Regions from separate parts of the Streptomyces sp. NPDC050759 genome, predicted to be linked through region 2. Evidence: riboswitches for the same ligand, from Rfam matches in the RefSeq annotation. Region 2 holds a riboswitch; the other holds the start of a gene.
The links. A riboswitch is a leader RNA that binds a small molecule or an ion and turns the genes downstream of it on or off. The one in region 2 is predicted to bind cyclic di-AMP.
Positions count from the first base shown of each region.

Region 1: it holds a riboswitch for cyclic di-AMP, as region 2 does, so the genes downstream of both, ACIBJB_RS35615 (M23 family metallopeptidase) here and ACIBJB_RS46400 (M23 family metallopeptidase) in region 2, are expected to answer to the same signal.

Region 1 is NZ_JBITGI010000015.1:127,359-142,047, forward strand. Features, by position in the region: gene ACIBJB_RS35600 (DNA topoisomerase (ATP-hydrolyzing) subunit A) at 1-206, opposite strand, end outside; gene ACIBJB_RS35605 (M16 family metallopeptidase) at 532-1,932, shown strand; gene ACIBJB_RS35610 (M16 family metallopeptidase) at 1,929-3,317, shown strand; cyclic di-AMP (ydaO/yuaA leader) riboswitch at 3,509-3,675, shown strand; gene ACIBJB_RS35615 (M23 family metallopeptidase) at 3,689-4,441, shown strand; gene ACIBJB_RS35620 (GntR family transcriptional regulator) at 4,630-5,325, shown strand; gene ACIBJB_RS35625 (HPr family phosphocarrier protein) at 5,453-5,734, opposite strand; gene ACIBJB_RS35630 (GNAT family N-acetyltransferase) at 5,931-8,774, shown strand; gene ACIBJB_RS35635 (DUF5998 family protein) at 8,826-9,413, shown strand; gene ACIBJB_RS35640 (alkaline phosphatase family protein) at 9,413-10,609, shown strand; gene ACIBJB_RS35645 (thymidine kinase) at 10,660-11,319, shown strand; gene ACIBJB_RS35650 (VOC family protein) at 11,357-12,148, opposite strand; gene ACIBJB_RS35655 (sulfurtransferase) at 12,442-13,299, shown strand; gene sepH (septation protein SepH) at 13,368-14,396, opposite strand.
Region 2 is NZ_JBITGI010000031.1:57,606-72,294, reverse strand. Features, by position in the region: gene ACIBJB_RS46405 (aldo/keto reductase) at 1-209, opposite strand, end outside; gene ACIBJB_RS46400 (M23 family metallopeptidase) at 274-1,299, opposite strand; cyclic di-AMP (ydaO/yuaA leader) riboswitch at 1,311-1,468, opposite strand; tRNA gene ACIBJB_RS46395 (tRNA-Met) at 1,769-1,842, opposite strand; gene ACIBJB_RS46390 (histidine kinase) at 1,979-3,130, shown strand; gene ACIBJB_RS46385 (response regulator transcription factor) at 3,118-3,768, shown strand; gene ribA (GTP cyclohydrolase II) at 3,772-4,407, opposite strand; gene ACIBJB_RS46375 (MarR family winged helix-turn-helix transcriptional regulator) at 4,532-5,041, opposite strand; gene ACIBJB_RS46370 (dihydrofolate reductase family protein) at 5,111-6,238, shown strand; gene ACIBJB_RS46365 (hypothetical protein) at 6,286-7,857, opposite strand; gene ACIBJB_RS46360 (cold-shock protein) at 8,027-8,230, opposite strand; gene ACIBJB_RS46355 (SCO5918 family protein) at 8,416-8,724, opposite strand; gene ACIBJB_RS46350 (CBS domain-containing protein) at 8,798-9,103, opposite strand; gene ACIBJB_RS46345 (DEAD/DEAH box helicase) at 9,169-10,656, opposite strand; gene ACIBJB_RS46340 (cold-shock protein) at 10,926-11,129, opposite strand; gene ACIBJB_RS46335 (helix-turn-helix domain-containing protein) at 11,418-12,269, opposite strand; gene ACIBJB_RS46330 (DUF6879 family protein) at 12,294-12,512, opposite strand; gene ACIBJB_RS46325 (class I SAM-dependent methyltransferase) at 12,484-13,152, shown strand; gene ACIBJB_RS46320 (hypothetical protein) at 13,260-13,490, shown strand; tRNA gene ACIBJB_RS46315 (tRNA-Lys) at 13,593-13,665, opposite strand; gene ACIBJB_RS46310 (amino acid permease) at 13,764-14,689, opposite strand, start outside.

The sequences.
Region 1 (14,689 bases), on a different contig from region 2:
CGCAGGCCCATCTCGTTCATCTGGTAGACGATGCGCCGGTGCACCGGCTTGAGGCCGTCGCGGGCGTCCGGGAGCGCGCGGGAGTAGATGACCGAGTACGCGTACTCGAGGTACGAGCCCTTCATCTCGTCCACGACGTCGATGTCGAGGATCCGCTCCTCGTACGAGTCGTCGGGCGGCGGGGTCTTCGTGCTGCGGCGGGCCATCGCTGCCGGCTCCTCTTTTCTGGTCGCTCGCCTACGGGTCGCTCACGGCCCTTTGGCTCACTCTTGCTGAAGCGTGAACGGGATCTGACGCGGACCATTGTGGACCGCGGCACTGACAGTCCGGGCCAGGACCCGGCTGAGGCGCCCGGCCCGGCGCCGGTGCAGCGCCTCCCTCACGATTGCCCGCAGGCTACGCGATCCGCTGTGGGCGTACGCGCTCCGGGAACTTCGCCGAGGGTCCGCACGCTTGCATACAGTGGCAGGACCGGCAGGACAACCGCGGTTTTCCACGACCGCGACCGCGATCGAAGGGACGTACATGCCCATGGGTCACACGGCCACAGACCAGGCAGGCACCGGGGGCCTGACAGCGACCGAGCACCGCCTGGCCAACGGCCTGCGCGTGGTGCTCTCCGAGGACCACCTGACCCCGGTCGCGGCGGTGTGCCTCTGGTACGACGTCGGCTCACGCCACGAGGTCAAGGGACGTACCGGCCTGGCTCACCTTTTCGAGCACTTGATGTTCCAGGGCTCGAAGCAGGTGCAGGGCAACGGACACTTCGAGCTCGTCCAGGGTGCGGGAGGCTCGCTCAACGGCACCACCAGCTTCGAGCGGACCAACTACTTCGAGACCATGCCCACCCACCAGCTGGAGCTCGCCCTCTGGCTGGAGGCCGACCGCATGGGCTCCCTGCTCGCCGCCCTCGACGACGAGTCCATGGAGAACCAGCGGGACGTCGTCAAGAACGAGCGGCGGCAGCGCTACGACAACGTCCCCTACGGCACGGCCTTCGAGAAGCTCACCGCCCTCGCCTACCCGGAGGGCCACCCCTACCACCACACCCCGATCGGCTCGATGGCCGACCTGGACGCGGCCACGCTGGAGGACGCCCGCGCGTTCTTCCGCACGTACTACGCGCCGGGCAACGCGGTTCTGTCGGTCGTCGGCGACATCGACCCGGAGCAGACGCTCGCCTGGATCGAGAAGTACTTCGGCTCCATCCCGTCGCACGACGGCAAGCCCGCGCCCCGCGACGGTTCCCTGCCCGAGACGATCGGCGAGCAGCTGCGCGAGGTCGTCGAGGAGGAGGTCCCGGCGCGCGCCCTGATGGCGGCCTACCGGCTGCCGCACGACGGCACACGCGCGTGCGACGCGGCCGACCTCGCCCTCACCGTCCTCGGCGGCGGCGAGTCCTCCCGCCTCTACAACCGGCTCGTACGGCGCGACCGTACGGCCGTCGCGGCCGGCTTCGGCCTGCTGCGCCTGGCCGGTGCGCCCTCCCTGGGCTGGCTCGACGTGAAGACCTCCGGTGACGTCGAGGTACCGGTCATCGAGGCCGCCATCGACGAGGAGCTCGCCCGGTTCGCCGAGGAGGGCCCCACGGCCGAGGAAATGGAGCGCGCCCAGGCCCAGTTGGAGCGCGAGTGGCTGGACCGGCTCGGCACCGTCGCGGGCCGCGCCGACGAACTGTGCCGCTACGCCGTCCTGTTCGGCGACCCCCAGCTCGCCCTGACCGCCGTACAGCGCGTCCTCGAGGTGAGCGCCGAGGAGGTCCAGGCGGTCGCCAAGGCCAAGCTGCGCCCCGACAACCGCGCGGTGCTCGTCTACGAGCCCACCTCCCCGGCCGAGATCGCCCAGAGCGCCGAGGACGCCGAGGGCGCCGAGGACCCGGAGTCCGCGGCCACCGTGGAAGTCACCGACGAGAACGAGGAGGCGGCCAAGTGACCGAGCTCGCCGCGATGGAATTCCACCCGCAGCCGCAGGCGGGCGAGCCCAAGGTCTGGGCCTTCCCCGCCCCCGAGCGCGGGACGCTCGACAACGGCCTCACCCTCCTGCGCTGCCACCGCCCCGGCCAGCAGGTCGTCGCCGTCGAGGTGCTCCTGGACGCACCCCTGGACGCCGAGCCGGCCGGCCTGGACGGCGTCGCCACGATCATGGCGCGCGCCTTCTCCGAGGGCACGGACAAGCACTCCGCCGAGGAGTTCGCCGCCGAGCTGGAGCGCTGCGGCGCCACCCTCGACGCGCACGCCGACCACCCGGGCGTCCGCCTCAGCCTCGAAGTGCCCGCCTCCCGCCTCGCCAAGGCGCTCGGTCTCCTGGCCGACGCCCTCAGGGCGCCCGCGTTCGCGGACAGCGAGGTCGAGCGGCTCGTCCGCAACCGCCTGGACGAGATCCCGCACGAGCTGGCCAACCCGTCCCGCCGCGCCGCCAAGGAGCTCTCCAGGGAGCTGTTCCCGGCCGACTCGCGCATGTCGCGCCCGCGCCAGGGCACCGAGGAGACGGTCGAGACCATCGACTCCGCGGCCGTGCGCGGCTTCTACGAGAAGCACGTGCGCCCCGCCACCGCGACCGCCGTGGTGGTCGGCGACCTCACCGGCATCGACCTGGACGCCCTGCTCGGCGACACCCTCGGTTCCTGGACCGGCTCCACGGGCCGGCCGCGCCCGGTGCCGCCGGTGACCGCCGACGACACCGGCCGGGTCGTCATCGTGGACCGCCCCGGCGCCGTCCAGACGCAGCTGCTGATCGGCCGCATCGGTCCCGACCGGCACGCACGCGTGTGGCCCGCGCAGGTGCTCGGCACGTACTGCCTCGGTGGCACCCTCACCTCCCGCCTGGACCGCGTCCTGCGCGAGGAGAAGGGCTACACCTACGGGGTGCGCTCGTTCGGGCAGGTCCTCAGGTCCGCCCCGGACGGTTCCGGCGCCGCGATGCTCGCCATCAGCGGCTCCGTCGACACCCCGAACACCGGTCCCGCCCTGGACGACCTGTGGAAGGTGCTGCGCACGCTCGCCGAGGGCGGCCTCACCGACGCCGAGCGCGATGTCGCCGTACAGAACCTCGTCGGGGTCGCGCCGCTCAAGTACGAGACCGCGGCGGCCGTGGCGAGCACGCTGGCCGACCAGGTCGAGCAGCACCTCCCGGACGACTACCAGGCGACCCTGTACCAGCAGCTCGCCGCGACCGGCACCGTCGAGGCCACCGCGGCCGTCGTGAACGCCTTCCCGGTGGACCGGCTGGTGACGGTCCTGGTCGGCGACGCGGCCGCCATCAGGGAGCCCGTCGAGGCCCTCGGCATCGGCGAAGTCAAGGTCGTGACGGCCGAGTAGAGGAACCCGACCTCGGGGGCCCTGGTGACGTAAGCGTCATCAGGGCCCCCTGATGTCCGAATTGGGCAGGAGGTTGCCTGTCTGCCCTGTGGGATGCGCTACAAAAGCCGTGATCCGTTTGGGGATTGAAAGTGGCCCCGCTTAGCGTCCTCTGGGCTGTCCGTCAGGCACTGCGCCGCGTCCGCGGCACCGGACAGTCATCGCCGAGTCCCCGCATGGCGCGAGCCAGGGGAGCCGGGGACCCACACCACACGTCCCTGGGGTGAATCGGACGCCCGCGCGAGCCGCGAGGGAGTCCGTAGGAGACCTTCCTGCTCCGAACCCGTCAGCTAACCCGGTAGGCGAGAAGGAAGGAAAGGACCAGCCACCACATGGCGTTCACCTGCGCCACCGGGAAGCACCGTCGTCCCAGCCGCATGAAGCGCACCACCGCCCGCGCGGCGGGAGTCGCGGCCCTCGCCACGACCGGCGTCATCGGCACCATCGCAGCTCCGGCGTTCGCCGCCGACAACTCCGTCGAGCAGACCGGCCTCATGCCCGTCGTCAGCGCGGGAGACTCCCTCGCCGACCAGCTCGACGCCCAGGCCGAGGCTCAGGCGCAGGCCGCCGCGCAGAAGAAGGCGGCGGCGGAGGCCAAGCGCAAGGCCGAGGCGCGCGCCAAGGAGATACGCGAGGCCAAGGAGCGCGCCGCCCGCGAGGCCGAGCGCAAGCGTCTCAACAGCTTCGTCGTCCCGATCTCCGGCTCCTACATCTCGACCGGCTACAAGACCGGCGGCTCCCTGTGGTCGTCCGGCAGCCACACCGGTGTCGACTTCCACGCCGCGAGCGGCACCTCGGTCCACGCGGTCGGCCGCGGCACCGTCGTGGAGGCCGGCTGGGGCGGGTCGTACGGCAACGAGATCGTGATCAGGATGGCCGACGGCACGTACACCCAGTACGGCCACCTGTCGTCCATCGGCGTCTCGGTCGGCCAGTCGGTCACCCCGGGCCAGCAGATCGGACTGTCCGGCGCGACCGGCAACGTGACCGGGCCGCACCTGCACTTCGAGGCGCGCACCACCGCCGAGTACGGCTCGGACATCGACCCCGTCGCATACCTGCGCGCGCACGGCGTGAACGTCTGACGACCCACCGCGCGATCTCCGCGAGGCCCCGGCTCCCCGAGCCGGGGTTTCGTCGTTTCCGCGGCCCCGTTGTCCAAAAAATATCCCCGGATTCCGGTCCGCCGTCGGAAATTCCCGCTCATTGCAATAGAGTCACTGAACACACGTCAATCGGCGACGTTTCACGGGGATTAAGACGGAGGTCGGACATGCGTATTCCGGCGCACTCGGTATGCACGGCGATCCGGGACGACATCGTCGCCGGTGTCTACGAGCGCGGCAGCCGGCTCACCGAGGAACTGCTCGCCCGCCGCTACGGCGTCTCCCGTGTCCCGGTCCGGGAGGCCCTGCGCACGCTGGAGGCCGAGGGCTTCGTGGTGACGCGGCGGCACGCGGGCGCGTGCGTGGCCGAACCGACCGAGCAGGAGGGCGCCGACCTCCTGGAGATGCGGATGCTCCTCGAGCCGCTCGGCGCCTCCCGGGCCGCCCAGCGCCGCACCGAGGCCCATCTGAAGGTGCTGCGCGGCCTGGTCAGGCTGGGCCAGGAGCGGGCCAGGCGGGGCAACAGCGAGGATCTGCGCTCTCTGGGGGGCTGGTTCCACGAGACGCTCGCCCAGGCCTCCGGCAGCCCCGCGCTGACCTCGATGCTGACCCAGCTGCGGCACAAGATCGCCTGGATGTACGTCGTGGACGCGCCGGCCAACCCCGCGGAGTCCTGGGCCGAGCACGGCGCGATAGTGGACGCGGTGGCGCGCGGGGACGGTGAGCGCGCGCGGGCGATCACGGCGCTGCACACTGAGCGCTCGGGCGCGGAACACCGACTGCGGTTCCCTTCCGGGCCGGACCGCGCGGACCGTGTGAGGACCTCGCAACATCCTGTAAACGTGACAGGTCTGCGGCATTAACACGGGCGCCGTATACAAAGAGAGGCTAATTCGAGGGGGAGTATTTCTGCTGCCCGCAAAAGGGAAATGCGAAGGGCCCGCCCGGTAATTCGGACGAGCCCCTCGATGCTTTTTAAGGCACCTTCCCTCAGACGGTCTCGGGAAGCTCCTCGAGCCCCTCGGCGACCAGCTTCGCGAGGCGGTCGAGGGCCACGTCCGCGCCCTCGGCGTCGGAGGCGAGGACGATCTCCTCGCCGCCCTGCGCACCCAGGCCGAGAACGGCCAGCATGGAGGCCGCGTTGACGGGGTTGCCGTCGGCCTTGGCGATCGTCACCGGGATACCTGCGGCCGTGGCGGCCCGGACGAAGATGGAAGCGGGGCGGGCGTGAAGGCCCTCGGCCCAGCCGACGTTGACGCGGCGCTCAGCCATGTGATGCTGCCCTTCGGTGTTCAGGGTTGTCTAGACCAGTTTCCCACACGTGAAGCGCCCCGGACAGGACCTGAAGTCCTACCGGGGGGAGTGGTCGGACCGCGGCCTCGGCCCGACTTCCGTCCTTGTGCGTTCTCGCGCGTTCTCCACAGACTGCCTCGCGCCGTTGTCGTACGCGAGCCGTACTCTGGGGCCCATGCAGAGCGCGTCGGACCGGCACGAGTACCCCGCCCACTGGGAGGCCGACGTGGTGCTGCGCGACGGCGGCACCGCGCGCATCAGGCCCATCACCGTCGACGACGCCGATCGCCTGGTCAGCTTCTACGAGCAGGTCTCGGACGAGTCGAAGTACTACCGCTTCTTCGCGCCCTACCCTCGCCTGTCCGCCAAGGACGTCCACCGCTTCACTCACCACGACTTTGTGGACCGGGTGGGGCTCGCCGCCACGGTCGGCGGCGAGTTCATCGCCACCGTACGCTACGACCGCATCGGCCCCGAGGGCATGCCCGCCTCCGCCCCCGCCGACGAGGCCGAGGTCGCCTTCCTGGTCCAGGACGCCCACCAGGGGCGCGGCGTGGCCTCCGCCCTCCTCGAACACATCGGGGCCGTCGCGCGCGAGCGCGGCATCCGGCGCTTCGCCGCCGAGGTGCTGCCCGCCAACGTCAAGATGATCAAGGTGTTCACCGACGCCGGGTACACCCAGAAACGCAGCTTCGAGGACGGCGTCGTACGCCTGGAGTTCGACCTGGAGCCCACCGACCGCTCGCTCGCCGTGCAGTACGCGCGCGAGCAGCGCGCCGAGTCGCGGTCCGTGCAGCGGCTGCTCACCCCCGGCTCGGTCGCCGTCGTCGGTGTCGGCCGCACCCCCGGCGGCGTGGGCCGCAGCGTGCTCGGCAACATCCGGGACTACGGGTTCAACGGCCGCCTGTACGCCGTGAACAAGGCCTTCCCCGACGAGCAGAAGGAGCTCGACGGCATCCCCGCGCACCGCTCGGTGCGCGACATCGACGGCCCCGTCGACCTCGCGGTGGTCGCCGTGCCGGCCGAGCACGTCCCCGAGGTCGTGGCCGAGTGCGGGGCACACGGCGTGCAGGGACTCGTCGTGCTCTCCGCCGGGTACGCCGAGAGCGGCCCCGAGGGGCGCGAGCGCCAGCGTGAACTCGTGCGGCACGCGCGCGCGTACGGCATGCGGATCATCGGCCCGAACGCGTTCGGGATCATCAACACCTCCCCGGCGGTCCGGCTGAACGCCTCGCTGGCCCCCGAGGCGCCCCGCCCCGGCCGGATCGGCCTGTTCGCCCAGTCCGGTGCCATCGGCATCGCCCTGCTCTCCCGGCTGCACCGGCGCGGTGCCGGCGTCACCGGCGTGACCGGCGTCTCCACCTTCGTCTCCTCCGGCAACCGCGCGGACGTGTCCGGCAACGACGTCCTGCAGTACTGGTACGACGACCCGGACACCGACGTCGTCCTCATGTACCTGGAGTCCATCGGCAACCCCCGCAAGTTCACCCGCCTCGCCAGACGTACGGCGGCCGCGAAGCCGCTGGTCGTGGTGCAGGGCGCGGGCACCGCCCCGCAGGGCCACGCCGTCCGCGCGACGCGCCTGCCGCACACCACGGTCTCCGCGCTGCTGAGGCAGGCCGGCGTGATCCGGGTCGACACCATCACAGAACTGGTGGACACCGGCCTGCTGCTCGCCCGCCAGCCGCTGCCCACCGGCCCCAAGGTGGCGATCCTCGGCAACTCCGAGTCGCTCGGCCTGCTCACCTACGACGCGTGCGTGGCCGAAGGGCTCCGGCCGTCGACCCCGTTGGACCTCACCACAGCGGCCGCACCGGAGGACTTCCACGCGGCCCTCGCGCGCGCGTTGGCGGACGATTCGTACGACGCGGTGATCGTGACGGCCATCCCGGCGGTCGGCGAGGGATCCGCCGGCGACGCCGCGCTCGCCGAGGCGCTCAGGTCCGCGGCGGAGCAGGTCCCCGGCAAGCCGGTCCTCGTGGTCCACGTCGAGCTCGGCGGCCTCGCGGAGGCCCTGTCCGCGGCGACCAGCACCGCGCCCCAGGCCGCCTCGGGCCCGCCGTCGATCCGCGCCGACCACCCCTTCCGCGCCCTGGACCGGCTGCGCGCCATGCCGGCCCCCGCGGAACCGCCCGCCGCCGAGACCCGCGAGCGCCTCATCCCCGCCTACCCCGCCGCCGAGCGCGCGGTGCGGGCCCTCGCCGACGCCGTGCAGTACGCCCAGTGGCGCCGGGAGGCCGCCGAACCCGGCAAGGTGCCCGAGTCCATCGACGCGGCCATCGACGAGAAGGGCGCCGCCGCCCTGATCGACGGCCTGCTCACCCGGGGGCAGGGCCTCACCCTCGGCAGCGAGGAGACCTGCGAGCTGCTCGGCACGTACGGCATCCAGGTCCACCGCGCCCTGCCCGCCACCACCGCCGACGCGGCCGTCCAGGCCGCCGCCACCCTCGGCTACCCGGTCGCCCTCAAGGCCACCGCCCCGCACCTGCGCCACCGCGCCGACCTCGGCGGCGTACGCCTCGATCTCGCGGACGAGGAGCAGTTGCGGCGGGCGTACGCCGAGCTGACCGAGTTGTTCGGCACCCCCGACGAACTGCGGCCCGTGGTGCAGGGGATGGCCCCGCGCGGGGTGGACACGGTGATCCGGGCCGTCATCGACCCCGCCGCCGGCGCCGTGCTGTCCTTCGGACTCGCCGGGGCCGCCTCGCAGCTGCTCGGCGACACCGCGCACCGGCTGATTCCGGTCACCGACCGGGAGGCGGCGACCCTCGTCCGCTCGATCCGGACCGCCCCGCTCCTCTTCGGCTGGCGGGGCTCCACCCCCGTCGACACACCGGCACTGGAGGAACTCCTGCTGCGGGTGTCCCGGCTGGTCGACGACCATCCCGAGGTCGTCGCGGTCACCCTGGAGCCGGTCGTCGTCGCCCCGCGCGGCCTGAGCGTTCTCGGCGCCTCCGTGCGGCTCGCGCCGCCGCCCGCCCGCGACGACCTCGGCCCGCGGACACTTCCCGCGTACTGAGCGGCGGCGAGCGGTGCCTCGCAGTCAGTGCGCCCCCGTAGGATGGACGTCATGGCCAAGACCAGTACGACGACCCAGGGGCTGCGAGCGGCGATCGAGCGCAGCGGCTACTACCCGGCCCTCGTGGCCGAGGCGGTGGAGTCCGCGCTGGGCGGCGAGCCCATCCGGTCGTACCTGGTCCACCAGGAGACGACGTTCGACCAGAACGAGGTGCGGCGGCACGTGACCGTGCTCGTCCTCACCGGCAACCGCTTCATCGTCAGCCACACCGACGAGCAGGCCGCCGACAGCACGTCCCCGACGCCGTACGCCACCACCTCCACGGAGTCCGTGAAGCTCGGCCGGATCTCGTCGGTCGTGGTCAGCCGGGTCGTCGCCAACCCGGAGCAGTACCAGCCGGGCGCCCTGCCCCGCGAGGTCGTGCTGACCATCGGCTGGGGCGCCGTCTCCCGCATCGACCTGGAGCCCGCCGCCTGCGGCGACCCCAACTGCGAGGCGGACCACGGCTACACCGGCAGCTCCACGGCGGACGACCTCAGCCTGCGCGTCAGCGAGGCGGGGGACGGCCCGGACACCGTGCGCCAGGCGCTCGCCTTCGCCCAGTCCATCTCCGAGGCGACCGCGGACGTAGCTCACTAATGGCGCAGCCCGCCGCCTGGGACCACCCGGAACCCCTCGCCCTCGACACCGCGCCCGTCCCCGAGTACGGCACCGGCTCCCTCGCCGACCTGCTGCCCACTCTCGCCGCCGGCATGGCCGTACCGGGCACGACCGCGGCGATCTCCGAGCTCACCCCCGCCGCCCGGAACTGCGTGTTCCTGATCGACGGCCTCGGCTGGGAGCAGCTGAAGGCGCACCCGGACGAGGCGCCGTTCATGACCTCCCTGCTGGCCAGCTCGCGCGGCGGCACCGGCCGCCCCCTGACCGCCGGCTACCCGGCGACCACCGCGACCTCCCTCGCCTCCGTCGGCACCGGCCGGCCGCCGGGAGCCCACGGCCTGCCCGGCTACACCGTGCGCAATCCGGCCACCGGCGAGCTGATGAACCAGCTGCGCTGGCAGCCGTGGACCAAGCCGCAGGTCTGGCAGCCGTACCCCACCGTCTTCCAACTCGCCGACCAGGCCGGCGTGCACGCGGCCCAGGTCACCTCGCCCACCTTCCAGAACACTCCGCTGACCAAGGTCGCGCTCAGCGGCGGCACCTTCCACGGGCGGCTGTCCGGCGAGGACCGCATGGACCTCGCGGCCGAGCAACTCGCCGTCGGCGACCGCTCGTTGGTCTACACGTACTACTCCGAGGTCGACGGCGCGGGCCACCGCTTCGGCGTCGACTCCGACACCTGGCGCGGCCAGTTGATGTACGTCGACCGCCTGGTCCAGCGTCTCGCGGAGCAACTGCCCCCGAACAGCGCGCTGTACGTCACCGCCGACCACGGCATGATCGACATCCCCTTCGACGAACAGCACCGCATCGACTTCGACGAGGACTGGGAACTGCGCGCGGGGGTCGCCCTGTTGGGCGGCGAGGGCCGCGCCCGCCATGTCTACGCGGTGCCGGGCGCCACGGGTGACGTCCTGACCTGCTGGCGCGAGGTCCTCGGCGAGCAGTTCTGGGTCGCTTCCCGCGACGAGGCGATCGCCGCGGGCTGGTTCGGGCCGCCGGACCAGTGCGACGAGCGCGTGTACGACCGCATCGGCGACGTGGTCGCCGCTGCCCGCGACGACGTGCTCCTCATCGCCTCCGAGCGGGAGCCGAAGGAGTCGTCCATGGTCGGGAACCACGGTTCGATGACCCCCGCCGAGCAGCTTGTCCCGCTGCTCGAAGTACGCTCCTGAGACCGACCCGGCCGTATCCACCGCAGAAACCGAAAGGTGCTCGACCTCCCATGCCCGAGCTGGTGTTCTTCTCCGGAACCATGGACTGCGGGAAGTCCACGCTGGCTCTGCAGATCGAGCACAACCGTTCGGCGCGCGGCCTGACGGGCATCATCTTCACCCGCGACGACCGGGCCGGCGAGGGGAAGCTGTCCTCGCGGCTCGGTCTGGTCACGGACGCGGTCGAGGTCGAGGACGGCCAGGACCTCTACGCCTACCTCGTCGACCACCTCTCCCAGGGCGGCCGCGCGGACTACGTGATCGCGGACGAGGCGCAGTTCCTCACGCCGGAGCAGATCGACCAACTGGCCCGCGTGGTGGACGACCTGGACCTCGACGTCTACGCCTTCGGCATCACCACCGACTTCCGCTCCAAGCTGTTCCCGGGCTCCCAGCGCCTGGTGGAGCTGGCCGACCGGGTCGAGGTCCTCCAGGTGGAGGCCCTGTGCTGGTGCGGCGCCCGGGCCACGCACAACGCCCGTACGGTCAACGGCGAGATGGTCGTCGAGGGTGCCCAGGTCGTCGTCGGGGACGTCAACCAGGCCGACGACATCGGCTACGAGGTCCTGTGCCGCCGGCACCACCGCCGCCGTATGACCGCGGGGACGGCCCATGCGGCCGCGCTGTCCCCGGACGTGCTGCCGGTCCCGTCGGCCGGGGCGCGCTTCTGACCTGACGTCGTCGGGGCCGAACTGCTCACGTCTTGTTTCAGTGCGGGTTCTCGATCAGCGCGAACCGCGCCCCCTCCGGATCCGCCACGGTGGCCACACGGCCGTGCGGGCTGTCGTGCGGTGGGCGCAGGACGTGGCCGCCGAGCTCGGTGAGGAGGCGGGTGGAAGCGGTCGCGTCGGCCACCTCGAAGTAGGTCATCCAGTGCGGCCCGCGGTCGCGGGGAAGGGCGTGGCCGACGCCGTGGAGGCCGGCGACCGGACGGCCGCCGGCGTGGAGGGTGACGTAGTCGAAGTCGGCGGAGACCACCGGCTCCTCCTCGTAGCCGAAGACCGTCTCGTAGAACTTGGCGACGCTCACCGTCTCGAAGGTGAGCAGCTCGTGCCAGGCGGGAGTGCCCGGTACACCCGCGACGGACGTGCCGAGGTGCGCCGCCGCCTGCCACACCCCGAAGACGGCGCCGGCAGGGTCGGAGCCGATCACCAGCCGCCCGGCGTCCCCGGCGTCCAGCGGTCCCACTCCCACCGTGCCGCCGCACAGCCGTACCGTTTCCGCGGTCAGGTCGATGTCCTCCGAGGCGAGGTAGGGCGTCCAGGCCACCGGAAGAGGGCGGTCGGGCGGCAGCTGGCCGATCCCGGCGACCTCCTGGCCGCCCAGGAGGGCCCGGACATAGGGTCCGAGCTGCTGCGGGCCCGGCATGAACTCCCAGCCGAACAGCGATCCGTAGAACTCCTGGGTCGCGGCCATCCCGTGCACCATCAGACTCACCCAGCAGGGCGTACCGGGCGTGTGCCGAGCGGGCGGGGCGGCCGACCCCCTTGCCTCGGTCATCGTCACTCTCTCCTCGGCCCCTCGCGGTGGCCGTGTCGTGTCCGCGGTCCGGACCTCCGTGCCGATGCTCGCACCCCCGCGGTGCCGCGCGCTCCGGGCACGCCGCGAGGCCTCCCGTGACAGGAGGGTGCCTGCCGCGCGGCTGCCTGACCGTTGCCGCGCGATGGCCGAGGGGTGTCGATCGGCTGTACAGCATGTGCCCGGTCCCGTACGCCACGTGATCGGGCCTGTCCGGCGGAGCACAGTAGCCGGACATGGACGACGCGGCCACCCCGTGCGCGAGGATGGTGGCCATGAACGCCATCATCTCCGCATCCGAACTCGCGAGCGACCTGGCGGGCCCGAACCCGCCCGTCCTGCTCGACGTCCGCTGGCAGCTGAGCGTGGCCAAGGCGGCCGGTGAGCCGCCCTTCGACGGCCGGGCCGAGTACGCGGCCGGGCACATCCCGGGCGCGGTCTACGTTGACCTGGACCGGGAGTTGGCCGGCCCGGCCGGCACCGGCGGGCGGCACCCGCTGCCCGACCTCGCCGAGTTCGGCGCCGCGATGCGCCGGGCGGGTGTCTCCTCGGACACGCCGGTGGTCGTCTACGACGGCGGACAGGGCTGGGCGGCCGCCCGCGCGTGGTGGCTGCTGCGCTGGACGGGTCACCCGGACGTGAGAGTCCTCGACGGCGGGTTGACGTCCTGGCAGGGGCCGCTGCAGTCCTCCGTGCCGGGTCCTGCGCTCGCCGAGGGCGACTTCCGGCCGGTGCCCGCGGCGGCCGGTCTCCTCGACGCCGACGCGGCCGCGGCGCTGGCCCGCGCGGGGGTGCTGCTGGACGCGCGCGCGGGGGAGCGGTACCGCGGTGAGGTGGAGCCGATCGACCGCGTCGGCGGCCACATCCCGGGCGCCCGCTCCGCGCCCACCACGGACAACGTCGGCCCGGACGGCCGCTTCCTGCCCGCGGAGGAGCTGAACGCCCGCTTCAAGGCCCTCGGTGCGGGCGACGACACCGAGGTCGGTGTCTACTGCGGTTCCGGCGTCTCCGGTGCCCACGAGGTCCTGGCCCTGGCGGTCGCGGGCATCCCGGCGGCGCTGTACGTCGGTTCCTGGTCGGAGTGGTCCTCGGATCCGGAGCGCCCGGTCGCCGTGGGACCGGATCCCCAGTAGCCCGCCCTGCCCGGACCGCGAGAAAGGGCCGCACTCGGTGAGCGCGGCCCTCTTCCTCGTACGACCGACTAGTCCTGCTTCTTCCTTCGCGTCCCGAACACGATCTCGTCCCAGCTCGGGACGGCCGCTCTGCGGCCCGGACGGACGCCGTCCGCCTCGGCCTGGCGGTCGGTCGCGCCGATGAGGCGGTCGCGGTGGCTGGCCACCGAACGCGGCATGAGAACGTCCGCGTAGGCGGAACCGGCCGAGGCCGCGGGAGCGGGCGGCTCCTCCACCTCGGGCTCCGGATCGGGCGTTTCCTCGGCGGTCGCCGGCTCGGACGGCCGCTCCGGTACGACCATGTCGCCCCGGAAACTCGGTACGGCCTCCAACAGGCTGGTCAGTGAGTCCCGTTCAGCGGCGGTCTCCTCGACGGGCTCGGCCGGGGGCAGGCTCGGCCGGTCGAGGGCGCGGTCCAGCGGACGGTCGCGCGGCAGCCGTGCGATACGCGGCACGAACGGAAAGCTGGGCTCCGGCGCGCCGAGGTCCTCGGACTCGCCGATCAGCGAGCGCGCCTCCTCGTCGACGGCCTGGACGAGCCGCCGGGGCGGGTCGTAGGTCCAGCTCGCCGAGTGGGGTTCGCCCGCGACGCAGTAGACCAGCAGAACCTCCCAGGTGCCGTCGTCACGGCGCCACGAGTCCCACTGGACGGTGTCCTTCTCGGCGCCGCGCAGCAACAGCCGCTCCTGGACGGCCTCGCCGAGCTGCGGTCCGGCGTTCTCGCCGGGCCGACGGACCGGAGTCTTGCGGGCTCGTTCGGCCATGAAGGCGCGCTCGGCGAGCACGGGGCCCTCGAAGCGCCGTACACGGTCTACGGGGATACCTGCGAGCTGGGCTACCTCTTCCGCGGTGGCACCCGCGCGTATACGCGCCTGGATGTCGCGGGGACGGAGATGGCTTTCGACCTCGATCTCGATCTGCCCGAGGCGCGGACGGTCGCCGCGCACCGCTGCGCGCAGCCGCTCGTCGATCGGAAGCGTGTACTCCGTTGAGTCGGCAGCCTTCAGCACCAGCCGTGTGCCGTCATTGGAGACGGCCACGACACGCAGTTCGGGCATGGGGACCTCCCGGGTGGTGCCTGCCGACGTCACGTGCGTCGCTGCTTCCGCTAGTCGAGTGTGACCTGCCCGGGTGCAGCCTGCCACAACCTTGCCGAGTTGCCCGGCGTGTCGGGCACGGGCCCTGGATCGCCGTTATGGCACGGTTACTTATTCGCAACGCTGAGTGACCAACTCCGTCACCCTGTGCAACTAGCCCCCTTCCAGCGCCCCTTGAAGGTCACGGACGCCCTGGCGGGAGACCGTACCCAGGGCTCGCAACAGTACTCCATTTGGGCCACGTGCGTGGATTG
Region 2 (14,689 bases):
CTCTCGGACTCACCGCCGGAGTTGCCGTCGACCCAGGCCGAGTAGGAGTCGGCCGTGTCGACGAAGTTGCCGCCCGCGGCGACATAGGCGTCGAGGACGGCGAAGGACTGGGCCTCGTCGGCCGTCCAGCCGAACACGTTGCCACCGAGGGAGAGCGGGAAGACCTCGAGGTCGGAGGAGCCGAGCTTGCGAAGCGGAGAAGTAGTCATGTCCTACGTCAACGCAAGCCCCGGACGCCCGTCTTCCACAACGGCCGCAAAATCGCCGTAAACCTCAGGGGTTGAGACCCTTGCCGCGCAGCCACGCCATCGGGTCGATCCCGTCGGCCGAGCCGCCCGGGTGGACCTCCAGGTGGAGGTGCGCGCCGGTCACGTTGCCCGTGGCGCCCACGCGGCCGATGACGTCACCGGTGCCGACCTTCTGGCCGACGCTGACGCTGATCGAGGACTGGTGGCAGAACCACAGCTCGGTGCCGTCGTCGAGGGTCAGGATCGTACGGTAGCCGTAGGAGCCGGACCAGCCGGCCTCCGTGATGGTGCCGCTGTGGATGGCCTTGATCGGCGTGCCCGTGGGCGCGGCGAAGTCGAGGCCCGTGTGATAGCCGGAGGACCACAGGGAGCCGGCCTGACCGAAGGTGCCCGTGATGGTGTACGACGAGGTCGGCAGCGTGTACTGCTTGGCGAGCTCGGCCAGGCGCTCGGCCTCGGCCTTCTTCGCGGCCTCCTCCTCCGCCTTCTTCTTCGCGGCGGCGGCCTTCTCCTGAGCGTCCTTCTCCGCCTTGGCGGCGGCCGCGTCGGCCTCCTTCTCGGCGGCGGCCGCGACGGCCTGGGCGGCCTTGGTGTCGATCTGGCCCTGCTGCACCTCGGCCTGGGCCAGGATGCGCGAGCGCAGCGCCTCACCGGCGTCCGAGGTGCCCTTGGCGGTGTCGGCGGTGGTGGCGCCGACGCTGCTGAAGGCGCTCGTGTCGTCCGCGGCGGAGTCGGAGTCGTCCGAGATGAGCGAACCCACGGAGGGCAGGTCGGGGATGGAGAGGGAGACCGGCGGCTTGCCGGTGTTGGCGCTGGCCATCCCGCCGGCGCTGACGGCGGCTATGACACCGACGCCCAGAACGGTGGAGCTACGGGCGAATCCTCCGCCACGCTGCTTGGCGACGCGGTGCCGGCCTCGTACGGGGGCGAGGGACTCCGCGGTCGGGTTCCACTCGCCGAGCGGGGCCTCGTCGTCGGCGCGGTAGCCGTCGTACACGAGGGTGTCGCTCGGAACGTACGGCGCCTCGGGGGCAGGCGGGTTGGACGCCACGTGGGCGCGCTCCTTTCCTTCCTTCTCGCCTACCGGGTTAGCTGACGGGTTCGGAGCAGGAAGGTCTCCTACGCGCGTATACCGGCCGTGCTGCCACGGCGGACTACGAGCGATTCACCCCAAGTTGGTGGTTCCCCGGTTTCCTTGCGGAATTCGGCGCGTGAGCACGGAGCCGTCTCTTGTGACGGCTGGGACGACCGCGCTGCGTTATCGAACGTTAATAGACCCGGGGGCCCGATTCCAAGCCGTTCCGCTTGATCATTAACGAAATCCCGCAGGACTTACGGCCCATGAACGGTGAAAAACGGGCGAGTTGACCTCGCCTCAGCCAACCCACAGGTTTTGACTGCCTGTCAGTGGTTAAGCGGAGGGCGCTCACCCGCTCACCCCACGTCACGAGCAGCGGCCCGACCCGGGGAAACACTCAGGGCCGGAGTCCAGTAACTGGACTCCGGCCCTGAGCCGTGAGTAGCGGGGACAGGATTTGAACCTGCGACCTCTGGGTTATGAGCCCAGCGAGCTACCGAGCTGCTCCACCCCGCGTCGTTGTGTGACCAGCATACGTCATCCGCGGCGTGGTTCGCGCCAGGGTTGTTTCCGTGCGGATCGACGACGGGAGGCCGTAGTGGTGTAGCGGGCTACACCGTGCTCCCGGGCCCGATCATCTAGCGTGAGCCGCATGGGGAAGTCGGTGCAGCGTGCGGCGATGGCGACCGTGCACCTCGTGGTGGCCGCGGCGATGTGCTTCGGCGTGTACATCTTCATCACCGTGCTGCTGATCGCCGCCATCGGGACGGTCGCCGTGGTCGGCTGCTGGCTGCTGCCCGAGGCCGTGCTGCTGATACGGCGGATCGCCGGCGCCAAGCGCAACCTGACCGCCCTGTGGACGGGCAGGGAGATCCCCGAGGCGTACACGCCGATGACCGGCACGCTCCGCGAGCGGCTGAGGATCTCCGTGCGGGACCCGGGCACGCTCAGGGACCTCCGCTGGATGGTCGCCTACTACCTCTACGGCGCCCTCCTCGCCCTCGCCCTCCCGCTGTGGCCCCTCGGCCTGGTGGTCGACGGTGTGCGGGCCGGGATCCTGCGCCGCGGCCCGGTCGTCCTGCCGCTGATCGTGAAGCTCGCGGACACCGAGGCCCGTTGGTCGACCGCGCTGCTCATGCCCTCCCCGAAGGCCAGGCTGGCCCGGCGGGTCGAGGAGCTGAAGGAGACCCGGGCCGACGCCATCGCCGCACACGAGGCCGAACTGCGCCGCATCGAGCGGGACCTGCACGACGGCGCCCAGGCCAACCTCGTGGCCCTCTCGATGCGGATCGGACTCGCCAAGCGGGCCTACGACCGTGACCCCGCCGCCGCCCGCAGACTGCTGGACGACGCCCAGGACCAGGCCGAACAGGCGCTGACGGAACTGCGGCAGGTGGTGCGCGGCATCCATCCGCCGATCCTCACCGACCGGGGTCTCGTCGGCGCGGTGCGGGCCCTGGCGTCGAGCAGCGGGCTCACGGTCGGCGTCGAGGACGGCGGTCTGGAGGCGGGCACCCGGGCGCCCGCGGCGGTGGAGGCCGCGGCCTACTTCGTGGTCGCCGAGTCCCTCACCAATGTCGCCAAGTACAGCGGGGTCGACCATGCCGAGGTCCGGCTCGCCCGCACCCGGCGCGGCCTGACCGTGCGGGTGCGGGACGAGGGCCGGGGCGGCGCCGACGAGTCCGCGGGTTCGGGGCTGCTCGGGATGCGGCGCAGGGTCGCCGCGCTCGACGGGACCTTCGAAGTGACCAGCCCCGCCGGGGGCCCGACCGTGATCGATGTGGAGCTGCCGTGCGTGTGGTGATCGCCGAGGACAACGCCCTCCTGAGGGAGGGGCTCGTCCTCCTGCTGACGTCCTCCGGGCACGAGGTGGTGGCCGTCGTCGGCACCGGTCCGGAGATCCTGCCCGCTGTGCTGGAGCACCGGCCGGACGTGGCGGTGCTCGACGTGCGCATGCCGCCCGGCTTCCGCGACGAGGGGCTGCGGGCCGCCCTCGAGGCGCGCGAGCGGATCCCCGGGCTCCCGGTGCTGGTGCTCTCGCAGTACGTCGAGGAGTCGTACGCCGCCGAACTGCTGGGCGGTGGCAGCAGCGGGGTCGGCTACCTCCTGAAGGACCGGGTCGGCCGGGTCGACGAGTTCCTCGACGCGCTGGAGCGGGTCGCGGCCGGCGGCACCGCGCTCGACCCCGAGGTCGTCACCGAACTCCTCACCCGCCGCCGCGACACCCCCCTCGACTCCCTCACCCCGCGCGAGCGCGAGGTGCTGAAGCTGATGGCCGAGGGCCACGACAACACCACCATCGCGAAGACCCTCGTCGTCACCGAGCGCTCGGTCAGCAAGCACATCGGCAACGTCTTCCTCAAGCTGGGCCTGCCGCCGAGCGACAGCGGCCATCGGCGGGTGCTGGCGGTACTGGCCTATCTGGCGCACACGCCCAAGTGACGCTCATCCGACGCCGAGCTCGGTCAACTCCCCCAGCGGCAGCGTGTGCTGGGTCTGCAGGACCTTGGCGCGCAGGTACCGGACGTTGTGGGCGGTGGTGAAGACGCCGGTGGGGACGCGGTCGCGGACGTCGATGCCGAGGTCGCGCAACTGGCCCGCCTTGTCCGGGTTGTTGGAGAGCAGGTCGAGCTCTTCGATCCCCAGGGCCCGCAGCATCTGTGCGGCCGCCGTGTAGTCGCGGGCGTCCTCGGGCAGGCCCAGCGCGGTGTTCGCGGCGTAGGTGTCGAGGCCCTGGTCCTGAAGGGCGTACGCGTCGAGCTTGTTGTAGAGGCCGATGCCGCGGCCCTCCTGGCGGAGGTAGAGCAGGACGCCGCCGCGCTCGGCGATGCGCTCGACCGCCTCGCGCAGCTGCGGGCCGCAGTCGCAGCGGGCGGAGCCGAAGACGTCGCCGGTGAGGCACTCGGAGTGCAGGCGCACCAGGGGGGCGGGTCCCGGGTCGCCGAGGACGACGGCGAGGTGCTCCTGGCCGTCGGTCAGGCCGTGGAAGGTGACGAGCTCGGCGTCTACGCGGTAGCCGTCCCCGAAGCGCAGCGGGACGCGGACGCGGGAGCGCTGGGTGGCGGCGGGCAGGTCGGGCATGCGGGTACTCCGGTTCGTAGGCATACCTGCTTCAGTTTTGAAGCAGTTCTACTGATCCGAGACACTACCCCATGCTTTAAATTTGAAGCAATGGATTTATGGCGCTCGTCACGCGGGGCGTTCCTTACGAGCAGGACGGGGACGAGCGTCGGCGCCAGGGGACCTCCTCGGAGCCGCCGCCTTCACCCAGAAGCCCTTCAGTCACGCTCGTGAAGATCTCCTCCAGCTGCCCCACCTGCTCGGGGGTGAGCCGGTCGAAGAGCGCGGCGCGGACCGTCTCCACATGCCCGGGCGCCGCCCGTTCCAGCACCGTCATACCCTCGTCCGTGAGGACCGCGACGCTGCCGCGCTTGTCCCACTCGCAGCTCTCGCGCCGCACCAGCCCGTCCTTCTCCAGCCGGGCGACGGCGTACGTCAGCCGGGGCCGGGTGATCTTCAGCCCCTCGGCGAGCTCGGTCATCCGCAGCCGTCGCTCCGGCGCCTCGGAGAGGGTGGCCAGGATGGAGTAGTACACGTGCGGCATACCGGCCTCCTGTTGGAGCTGCCGGTCGATGGTGTCCTCCAGGAGGAACGCGGCCGCGATGTACGCGCGCCAGGCGCGTTGCTCGTCGGGGCTGAGCCAGCGGGTCGTCATGCCCCCAGTGTAGGTTTGCTTCAAACTTTAACCAAGCCCCGCCATCCGTATGCGAGAGGGACAGCCCCGATGCCCCATCCCTACGTCCTCCTCTCCGCCGCGGTATCCCTCGACGGATACCTCGACGACACCGGCCCCGACCGGCTCCTCCTGTCCAGCCCGGCCGACTTCGACCGCGTCGACGAGGTCCGCGCCTCCGTGGACGCGATCCTCATCGGCGCGGGCACGATCCGCGCCGACAACCCCCGCCTGCTGGTGAACTCCGAGGCACGCCGCGCGGCCCGGGTCGCCGCCGGAAAGCCGCCATTCCCCCTGAAGGTCACGGTCAGCGGCTCGGGCGACCTGGACCCGTCCGCGAACTTCTGGCACACGGGCGGCGAGAAGCTTCTCTGTACGACGGACAAGGGCGCGGAGCGGGCCGGCGCCCTCGGTCTCGCGGCCGACGTGGTCTCTCTCGGTCCCGAACTGGACTGGCACCGTCTGCTGGAACACCTGCACGAGGAGCGCGGGGTGGACCGCCTGATGGTGGAGGGCGGCGGCCGGGTCCACACCCAGCTCCTCCAGCAGGGCCTGGCGGACGAACTGCAGCTGGTCCTCGCCCCCCTCTTCGTGGGCACCCCGGACGCCCCCCGCCTCTTCGGCCCGGGCACCTACCAGGCAGGCCGCCTCCGCCTCGTGGAGTCCCGCCGGATCGAGGACGTGGTCCTCATGCGCTACGAACCCACCGCCCCCGGCACCGGCCTGCACCCGTCCCCCGCGGACCGCCACTGGCTCTCCCTGGCCTGCGAGCTGGCGCCCCTGTGCCCGCCCTCACAGACGGCGTTCAGCGTGGGCGCGGTGGTGGTGGCCGCCGACGGCACGGAGCTGGCCCGCGGCCACTCCAGGGAGGCCGGCGATCCGGTGGTCCACGCCGAGGAGGCGGCCCTGGCGAAGATCGATCCGGCCGACCCCCGCCTGGCCACGGCCACCGTGTACACGAGCCTGGAACCCTGTACCCGGCGGGCGTCCCGCCCCCTCCCCTGCGCCCGGCTGATCCTGGACGCGGGAGTACGCCGGGTGGTGACGGCGTGGCGGGAGCCGGACACGTTCGTGGCGGGGGCCGACGGGACGGGGTTGCTCACGGGGGCGGGCGTGGACGTGGTGGTGCTGGGCGAGTACGAGGGCCGCGCGAAGGCGCCCAACCGCCACCTGCTGTGAACCGGCGTCGACCGAAATTTTGAGTCGCCCCGGACCCCCGGCCGGTCTCAGCCGATGGCGTACGCCCGGTACACCGTCTCCACCGAACGGTCCCCGGCGGCGTCGGTCACCTCGGAGCGCAGGGCGACCGCACCGGACGCCGGGTTGTGGACGGACGCCTGCCAGGCCGAGCCGGAGTGCTTGACGGTCGCGGCCCTCCAGGTCTTGCCGCCGTCGGCGGACGACCAGACCCGCACGGACTTGGCGGTCACCGCGGTGAACCTCAGATCCGGGCCCTGGGAACCGCGTCCGGCACTCACGTCGACCGTGGTGGTGCTGTTCGCCGCGGCCTGGTTGTGGCTGTTGAGCCCGGTGGGCAGAAAGCGGGTCATGAAGACCGGCGCGACCATCGCCTTGTTCGGGTCGGCCTTGAAGTGCCAGTCGAGGGTGACGCGCGACGACAGCATGCCGGCGGGGAAGGTGATGCCGGGACGGTAGCGATGGGCGTCGACGGTCAGGTCGTACCAGCCGACCGAGTGGATGCCGGCGGAGAACTCGGCGTCGCCGGTACCCCAGTTGGTCAGGGTCTGCTTCTTCACGGTGGTGCTTCCCTTGGACAGGACCACCGTCTCCTTCGTCGGGTCGGCCCCGTTGACACCGACGTCGGGGTCGCCGATCAGGGCGTCCGGGATGAAGGTGACGGACTTGTTCCTGATCACCGGCAGGTAGTGCATCGGGCTCCACGCGGCCCGCCCGAACGACTGGGTGAAGCTCTGTCCCGCCGTCAGCGTCCTGATCTTCGGGAAACCGCCGCCGACGTCGTCGCCGTTGCTAGCGATGAGGTCGTCGCGCGGCTGCCAGGTCCCGGGGGTCACATGGACGGTGGCGCTGTACGGCGCGTTGTCCTCGCGGACCTCGGCCATCAGGTCGGTCGTGCAGTCGTCGGTCCTGGGCATCGCCTGGAGCGCGGTGTCGTTCTGCCGGGCCATCTGCGTGCCGCTGCGCACCGAGAAGCGCATCGTGGCCAGGTTCGCCCGCTTGAACGAACCGCCCGGCGCGGCCGGGATGCCCGTGGTGTTCTTCACGGCGACGTAGCTGTCGTTGCCCGACCACTGCGCCAGGTACCCGAACTGCAGCAGCTTGGAGGAGTTCGGGATGGCGTAGAGGGATCCCTGGTAGTTCCAGCCGCCCGAACTGAAGGCGGAGGGCATGTTACTGACGGTGGCCGCGCAGACCTGCGCGCTGATCCGCGGCAGGCCGGTCACGTCGGCGGGCGTGTCGAGGGACACCTTGACGGCCTTGCCCTTGCGCGCGTCGAGCGTCACGGAGGTACTCCCCGACACCTGCACGACCTGCGCGCCGATGGTGTCGGTGCCAAGACCGTCCGTGGCCTGCTCCCAGATGTCGGTCATCGCGAGGTAGCGGCCCACCGGCAGGCTGATCCGCTTGCCCGACGTGACGCGGTACGTCTGTCCGGACGGCACGGCGACGACGGTGACGGTCGTCGAGACCTTGGCGCCGTGCCGCCCCAGCGTGGTGACGGCCAGTGAGCCCGACGCGGCCTGCGCGGACACGGCGGAAGCGAGCAGCGGTACCAGCGCGGCCACCCCGACGAAAGCGAGCGATCTCCGTCGCACCATCTTCAACTCCCCCTCAAAACCCCCAAGGCGGGCCAAGACTAGGCACGCCACGGACATGGCGGATCAAAGCGAGGAGACACGTCTGATCAAGCTGTGGCCAAGAAACGTCAACACAAAACGCCGGGGCCGCACGGCGTGCGCCGCGCGGCCCCGAACGTCACGTGAAAGATCACGCAGTGGTGATGTTCTCCGCCTGCGGGCCCTTCTGGCCCTGGACGACGTCGAACGTCACGGCCTGGCCCTCCTGGAGCTCACGGAAGCCCGAGGAGTTGATCGCGGAGTAGTGCGCGAAGACGTCCGGACCGCCGCCGTCCTGGGCGATGAAGCCGAAGCCCTTCTCCGCGTTGAACCACTTCACAGTTCCCGAAGCCATAGTCATGCCTTCCAGTCGATGAAACGCCCTCCCCCTGTGGGGAAGACGGAGGTGATCGCCCTGGTCCCTGCGGCACAGCACAGCAAAGCGCCCACACCAAAGGCGTGGGCAAGGGGAACTCCGAACCACGACAGCTGGCACAGACGCTACCGGTCCGCACCCGCCGCCACCATAGGAAACGTCAGTCAGACGGAGAACGGGGTGCCGAGCAGTGCGGAAGCCCGCTCCAACGGGCTTTCGCTGGGCGCCGGCGCGGCCGCGGGAAGGGCGCGGCAGGTGAAGCCGAGCTGGGCCATGGCCCGGAGGACCTCACCGGCACTGAAATCGCGGCGGTCCTGACGGGTGATGACCTGGCCGACCTGCTTGAGGGGGTAGTGGCGTCGTCCGATGATCACGGACTCGCCGGTGACCGGTTCGGGTTTGACACCCTTCATCGATTCCAGAACGCCGCTCTTGGTCAGGTCGAACGGGAAGCGGGCGATGACGCAGCGCATGATGCCTCACAGGGAGAAGGGGAGACGGGTCCGGGACAGCCGTGCAGCGGTTCAGCGGCTCAGTGCTCAGTGCTCAGTGAAAGAGGGAGAGGGCGAGGAGCCCGTTGCCGTCGGTGACGTCACGCAGGCGGATTCGGTCCGTGTAGCCGAGGCCGTCGCGAACGGAGGTGAGCTGGGCCCGGGTGACCAGGCCGATGCGCTGGCCGTCCTCGTCACAGACGACCAGACGGCCCGTACGGGCGGCCGCCATCACGGACAGGGCCACCTCGACGGTCATGTCCCCCCAGACCCGTGGGCCGGCCACGTCCCTGGTGTCGGCCGGCGTGCCGTGCCCGGGGTGGGCGTACACGGGGCGGGTCTGCGTCTGGAGCAGCGTCAAAGGGTGCCTCCTGCGAAGATGGGCCGGCTTCCTGATCACTCTTGATCACTTCTGATCACGAAGGGCTATGCCGCCGCTACGACGGCGGACTGCCGTACGGACACGCGGCGGGCCGCCGAGGCGGGACGGCGTCGACCGCGCGAGGTGGCGCCACGCTTCTTGGGGCGTTCGACCACCGGTGCGGTGATGACAACCGGGACACCGGAAGGCGCCTGGGCCCCGGTGATGCGGTGCAGGGCCTCGTCACCGACGCGGACCTGGGTGGTCACCGGGACGATGCCGGCCGCCACCATCAGCCGGGTCATCTCGCGGCGCTGGTTCGGGGTGACCAGCGTGACGACGCTGCCGGACTCGCCGGCCCGGGCCGTACGGCCGCCGCGGTGCAGGTAGTCCTTGTGGTCCGTGGGCGGGTCGACGTTGACGACGAGGTCGAGGTTGTCGACGTGGATGCCACGCGCCGCGACGTTGGTCGCCACCAGCACGTTGACGTGCCCGGACTTGAACTGCGTCAGCGTGCGGGTGCGCTGCGGCTGGGACTTGCCGCCGTGCAGCGCCGCGGCCCGTACCCCGCTGTTCAGGAGGTGCTCGGTGAGGCGGTCGACGGCGTGCTTGGTGTCGAGGAACATGATCACGCGGCCGTCGCGGGCGGCGATCTCGGTGGTGGCCGTGTGCTTGTCGGCGCCGTGGACATGCAGCACGTGGTGCTCCATCGTGGTGACTGCGCCCGCCGAGGGATCGACGGAGTGCACGACGGGGTCACTGAGGTAACGGCGCACGAGCAGGTCGACGTTGCGGTCGAGGGTGGCGGAGAACAGCATGCGCTGGCCCTCGGGGCGTACCTGGTCGAGCAGCGCGGTGACCTGCGGCATGAAGCCCATGTCGGCCATCTGGTCCGCCTCGTCCAGGACGGTGATGGTGACCTGGTCCAGCCTGCAGTCGCCGCGGTCGATGAGGTCCTTGAGGCGTCCCGGGGTGGCCACGACGACCTCGGCGCCCCCACGCAGCGCGCTGACCTGCCGACCGATCGACATCCCGCCCACGACCGTGGCGAGCCGCAGCTTCACGGAACGGGCGTACGGGGTGAGTGCGTCGGTGACCTGCTGCGCCAGCTCACGCGTCGGTACGAGGATCAGCCCGAGCGGCTGCCTGGCCTCGGCGCGCCGACCGGCCGTACGGGCCAGCAGCGCAAGGCCGAAGGCGAGGGTCTTTCCGGAGCCGGTGCGGCCACGGCCGAGGACGTCACGGCCGACCAGGGAGTTCGGCAGGGTCGCCGCCTGGATCGGGAACGGTACGGTCACGCCCTGCGCGCCGAGCGCGGCCAGCAGTTCCCCGGGCATGTCGAGATCGGCGAAGCCCTCCACGGCGGGAAGCGCGGGGGTGACGGACTCGGGGAGGGCGAACTCCCCCTGTACGGCGGCGGGTCGGCGGCCCTGGCCACCGGAACGGCGCGGGGCCGGCGAACCGAACCGGCTGCCACCCCTTCCGGCCCTTCCGGCGTCGGCACTGCCGTTACGGGTGCGGGCGAAGCGGTCGTTCGTACGTGTGCGGTTCATGCGGAACCTTCCTCGATGCGGCACATATCAAGGAATTCCCGCAGCGATGAGCAGCACGGTGAATTGCAAGAAGGGCCGGTGGAACGGGCAGCGAATCTGGCCGACGGAAAATGCGTACGGGCACAGGTGCTGAAAGGAGTGGACGCGGCGCGGACGCGATATTTATCGCTGTCTATCGCTGTTTATCGCTGCGGGAAACGCCGGAAATGCGAGCAGCTGGGGCCCGCACCCCGAAGGATGCGGGCCCCAGCTGCAAGTACGCGTAAGCGTCAGGCGGGAACGATGTTCTCGGCCGTCGGGCCCTTCTGGCCCTGCGCGATGTCGAAGGTCACCTTCTGACCCTCGAGCAGCTCACGGAAGCCTTGGGCGGCGATGTTCGAGTAGTGGGCGAACACGTCAGCGCCGCCACCGTCCTGCTCGATGAAGCCGAAGCCCTTTTCCGCGTTGAACCACTTAACAGTACCGGCAGCCATGTCATATCTCCTTGGGGGAATCGCGGTGATTAACCCGTCGGAAAATGAACCTACCGGCAACCACACCTGCAACTGAGATCGACAGTAGCACGCCGCAGCGGCCTGTGTGCGGTAAGAAGTCCCACTCTGCCTTTTACGTCAAAGAACCTGTCCGCGTGTTCGCTTGAAATCTCACCTCACGGGCACAGCTATTGAATAATTCAGAACGCAACGTCTTGACGGAGACGGGCCCCCGACGGCCGACCCGCTCCCGTACAGCCCCGCGGGGCCGCTTTCGTGTGTCCGGGGTCAGTGCAGGGCATCGATGGCGCGAAGGATCAGGCTGCGGGCGTCGCTGCCGTACACGGCCATGGCCCGCAGTCGGTCGAACGTCTCCAGGTACTGGGTAACTTCGCCGGGGTGGGTCAGGCTCACCTCGGCGGACACGAGTTCGACGGACACAAGCCGGTCGTCGTAGATGTGGAAGGTCTCCTCCGGCCAGTGCGTGCGCCGGATCGTCATGGGGATGATGCCGAGGGACACCGCGGGCAGTGCGCCGGCGGTGAGGAGGTAGCCGAGCTGCGCGGCCATCGCGTCCGGGTCGGCGATCTGGCAGTACAGGACCGGCTCTTCGATGACCACGACGAAGCGGTGGCCCTGCTCATGGACTATGCGGGAGCGCTCGACGCGGGCGCGCGCGGCCTGTGCGCTGTCGTCGACGTCCACGCCGTGGACGCTCGCGGCGATCCCGAGAACGGCGAGCGCGTACCCCTCGGTCTGGAGGAGACCGGGGACGAGGCCGGCGGAGTACATGCGGTGGGACTCCGTCGTGCGGAAGACCTGCACCCGGCTTTCCTGGAGGTGCCGCAGACCGGAACGGACCTGGTCGCGCCATTGCCGGTACATCGACTCGGCGTTGACGGACTGGACGATGAGGTCCTGTGCCTGGTCGTCGGCGTGGGTGGCGGCGCACCATCGGCGGATGTCGGTTGCCGATGGACCGGTGAGGGCGTTCTCGATGCGGGAGGTCTTCGAGTAGTGCCAGCCACAAGCGGCAGCCAGTTGCACGACCGTCAGGCCGGCTTCCTTGCGGAGGTCACGCAGCCGGTGGGCGACGGCTTCACGTGCGGCCTGGGCAGAGGAGGACGGTGAGGAAGGCATGGGCTGGCAGCTGGTGCTTTCTGGTCAGCGGATGTCGTACTGGTCGGGGGGGATCGCGCGGTCCCAGACGGCAGTGAACGCCTCCGAGCACAGCTTGGCGGCGGCGGGGTCGTCTGACGTCTCGTGGCCGACCATGGCGCCGTTGCCGGAGAAGTAGGACACTCCAGCCGTCCGGTCTCGTGCCGGGCGGCTGGCCCTAGGAGCGGAGCAGGCAGTGACAGACGCGGCGGTCGCCTGGGACACCTACGCACGACAGAGGCCCGAGCGCCGGCGAATGAACGCCCGCGGCGAGACGACTTGGTTCAACTGGACCCAGTACGAAGACCACGGCCCTGGCGCCGAACTCCTCGAGCTTCCAGGCGGCGGCCGGGTCTTGGATCTCGGCTGCGGCAAGGGCGGCAACGCCGCGCACTTGGCCGCCCTCGGCATGCGCGCCGTAGGTGTCGACTTCTCGCCCAGGCAGCTGGGCTCGGCGCGCGAGCGGTCGGGGCAGATGTCGGGACTGGAACTGCTCCGCGCGGAGGCGGTCCGTTTCCTGCAGGAGGACCTGGACGGCTTCGATGCCGTGTATTCGGTGTACGGCGCCGCCTGGTTCACCGACCCGGCGCTGCTGCTGCCTGCCGTCCGTGAGCGGCTGCGCCCGGTTGGCCGGTTCGTCTTCTCCCAGCGGCCCCCGGTCGAGGGTTGCTACGGCTGCCAGGCGTCGTACATTCCGCGCGGTCCCGACGAGGACCCGCTCGTCGTGAAGCGCTGGGACTACGAGCCGGAGGTGTGGGAGCAGCTGCTCGACCGGTACGGCTACACGGACGTGCGCACGCAGGTGCTGGCCGCGCCGCCCGGCCCGCGCACGGTGGGCACACTCATCGTCCAGGCCGGCACCTGACAGCTGCAGTGGCCCTGGCCGGCTGATTCCGTCGCCGACCGGGGCCGCTCCATGTGCACGTTTAATGGAGGCGCTCGACCCCGCGCCCTTCTGTTCTCCTAGGGCACATGAATACGTATAAGGCGCGAATCACGCAATTCTGGAATGACCTACCCCTCTCGGCGAAGCAGGCGCTTCGCGGCCTCAACCTCCGAGAGGGCGGCATACTGCCCGAGGAGTTCGTCCCCGGCCTCGAAGCGCACGGGATTCACCCAGTCAAGTGGGCTGGCGGCCTGGGCCACGTCGCGCCCGGAGAACTAGTCGAGCTCCTGGACGAGCAGGACGGCAAGAACCCATGATCGTCTGCACTTCGGGCGAGCAATGGGCGAGCTAACGATCAGCGAGCTCCCCAAAACGCAGCGAGCCCCAGCTCAGAAGTGGTCTGAACTGGGGCTTCGGGGTAGGCCCTGTGGGACTCGAACCCACAACCAATGGATTAAAAGTCCACTGCTCTGCCAATTGAGCTAAGGGCCCAGGCGATGTTGCCTCCCCGAGCATAGCGGGACGTGGCCGTGTCTCCGATCGGGTATCGGGGACACGGCCGTGTCGGGGCGGCGGAACGGGGTGGAAGGTCAGGGATCGACCGGTTCGGGGGCGTTCGCGCGGGCCGCCTCGCGGGCCCTGGTGCGTTCGTGGTCGGGGTTCAGGAACCAGTGGCGGGCCGAGGCCACCCACCAGGTCCAGGCGAAGCCGAGGACGACCAGGACGGCGATCGGGGCGTAGTTGAAGGTCTCCCAGGTGACCGGGGAGACCTGCGGGAGCATGAAGAGGATCGTGATGACGACGACCCACGCCACCGAGACCACGCCGATCGCACGTGACCAGCGGCCCAGGTGCCACGGTCCGCGGTCGAAGGCGTCACCCTTGCGCAGCCGCAGCAACGTCGGGATGACGTAGGCGATGTAGAGGCCGATCACCGCGACGGACGTCACCGCCGCGTAGGCCGTGTAGTTGATCAGGTATGGCAGCCCGAGCAGCAGTGCCCCCGCCGCCGCCAGCCACACCGCCGCCACCGGGGTCCGGGTGCGGGGGCTCACCGTGTGCCACAGATGCGAGAACGGCAGCGCGCCGTCGCGTGAGAAGGCGTAGATCATGCGGCTGTTGGCGGTCACCGAGGCCATCCCGCAGAACAGCTGGGCGCCGATGACGACCAGCAGGAGCAGCTTGCCCGCCGTCGCGCCCAGGGCGTCCAGGAGGATCTGGGCCGGCGGTGCCCCCGTCGGCGACGAAAGTGCGCCGTCGTAGGACTGGATCGCGAACGTGAAGCCCAGGAGCAGGACGAAGCCCGCTATCCACGAGGTCCAGATCGACTGGACGATGCCCTTCGGGCCGGCCGTCGACGCGTCGTGGGTCTCCTCGGTCATGTGGGCCGAGGCGTCGTAGCCGGTGAAGGTGTACTGGGCCATCAGGAGGCCGAGCAGGACGACGTAGAAGCCGCTGCCCCAGCCCGTGTTGTTGACGAACTCGCCGAAGACGAAGGACGCCGACTGGTGGTGGT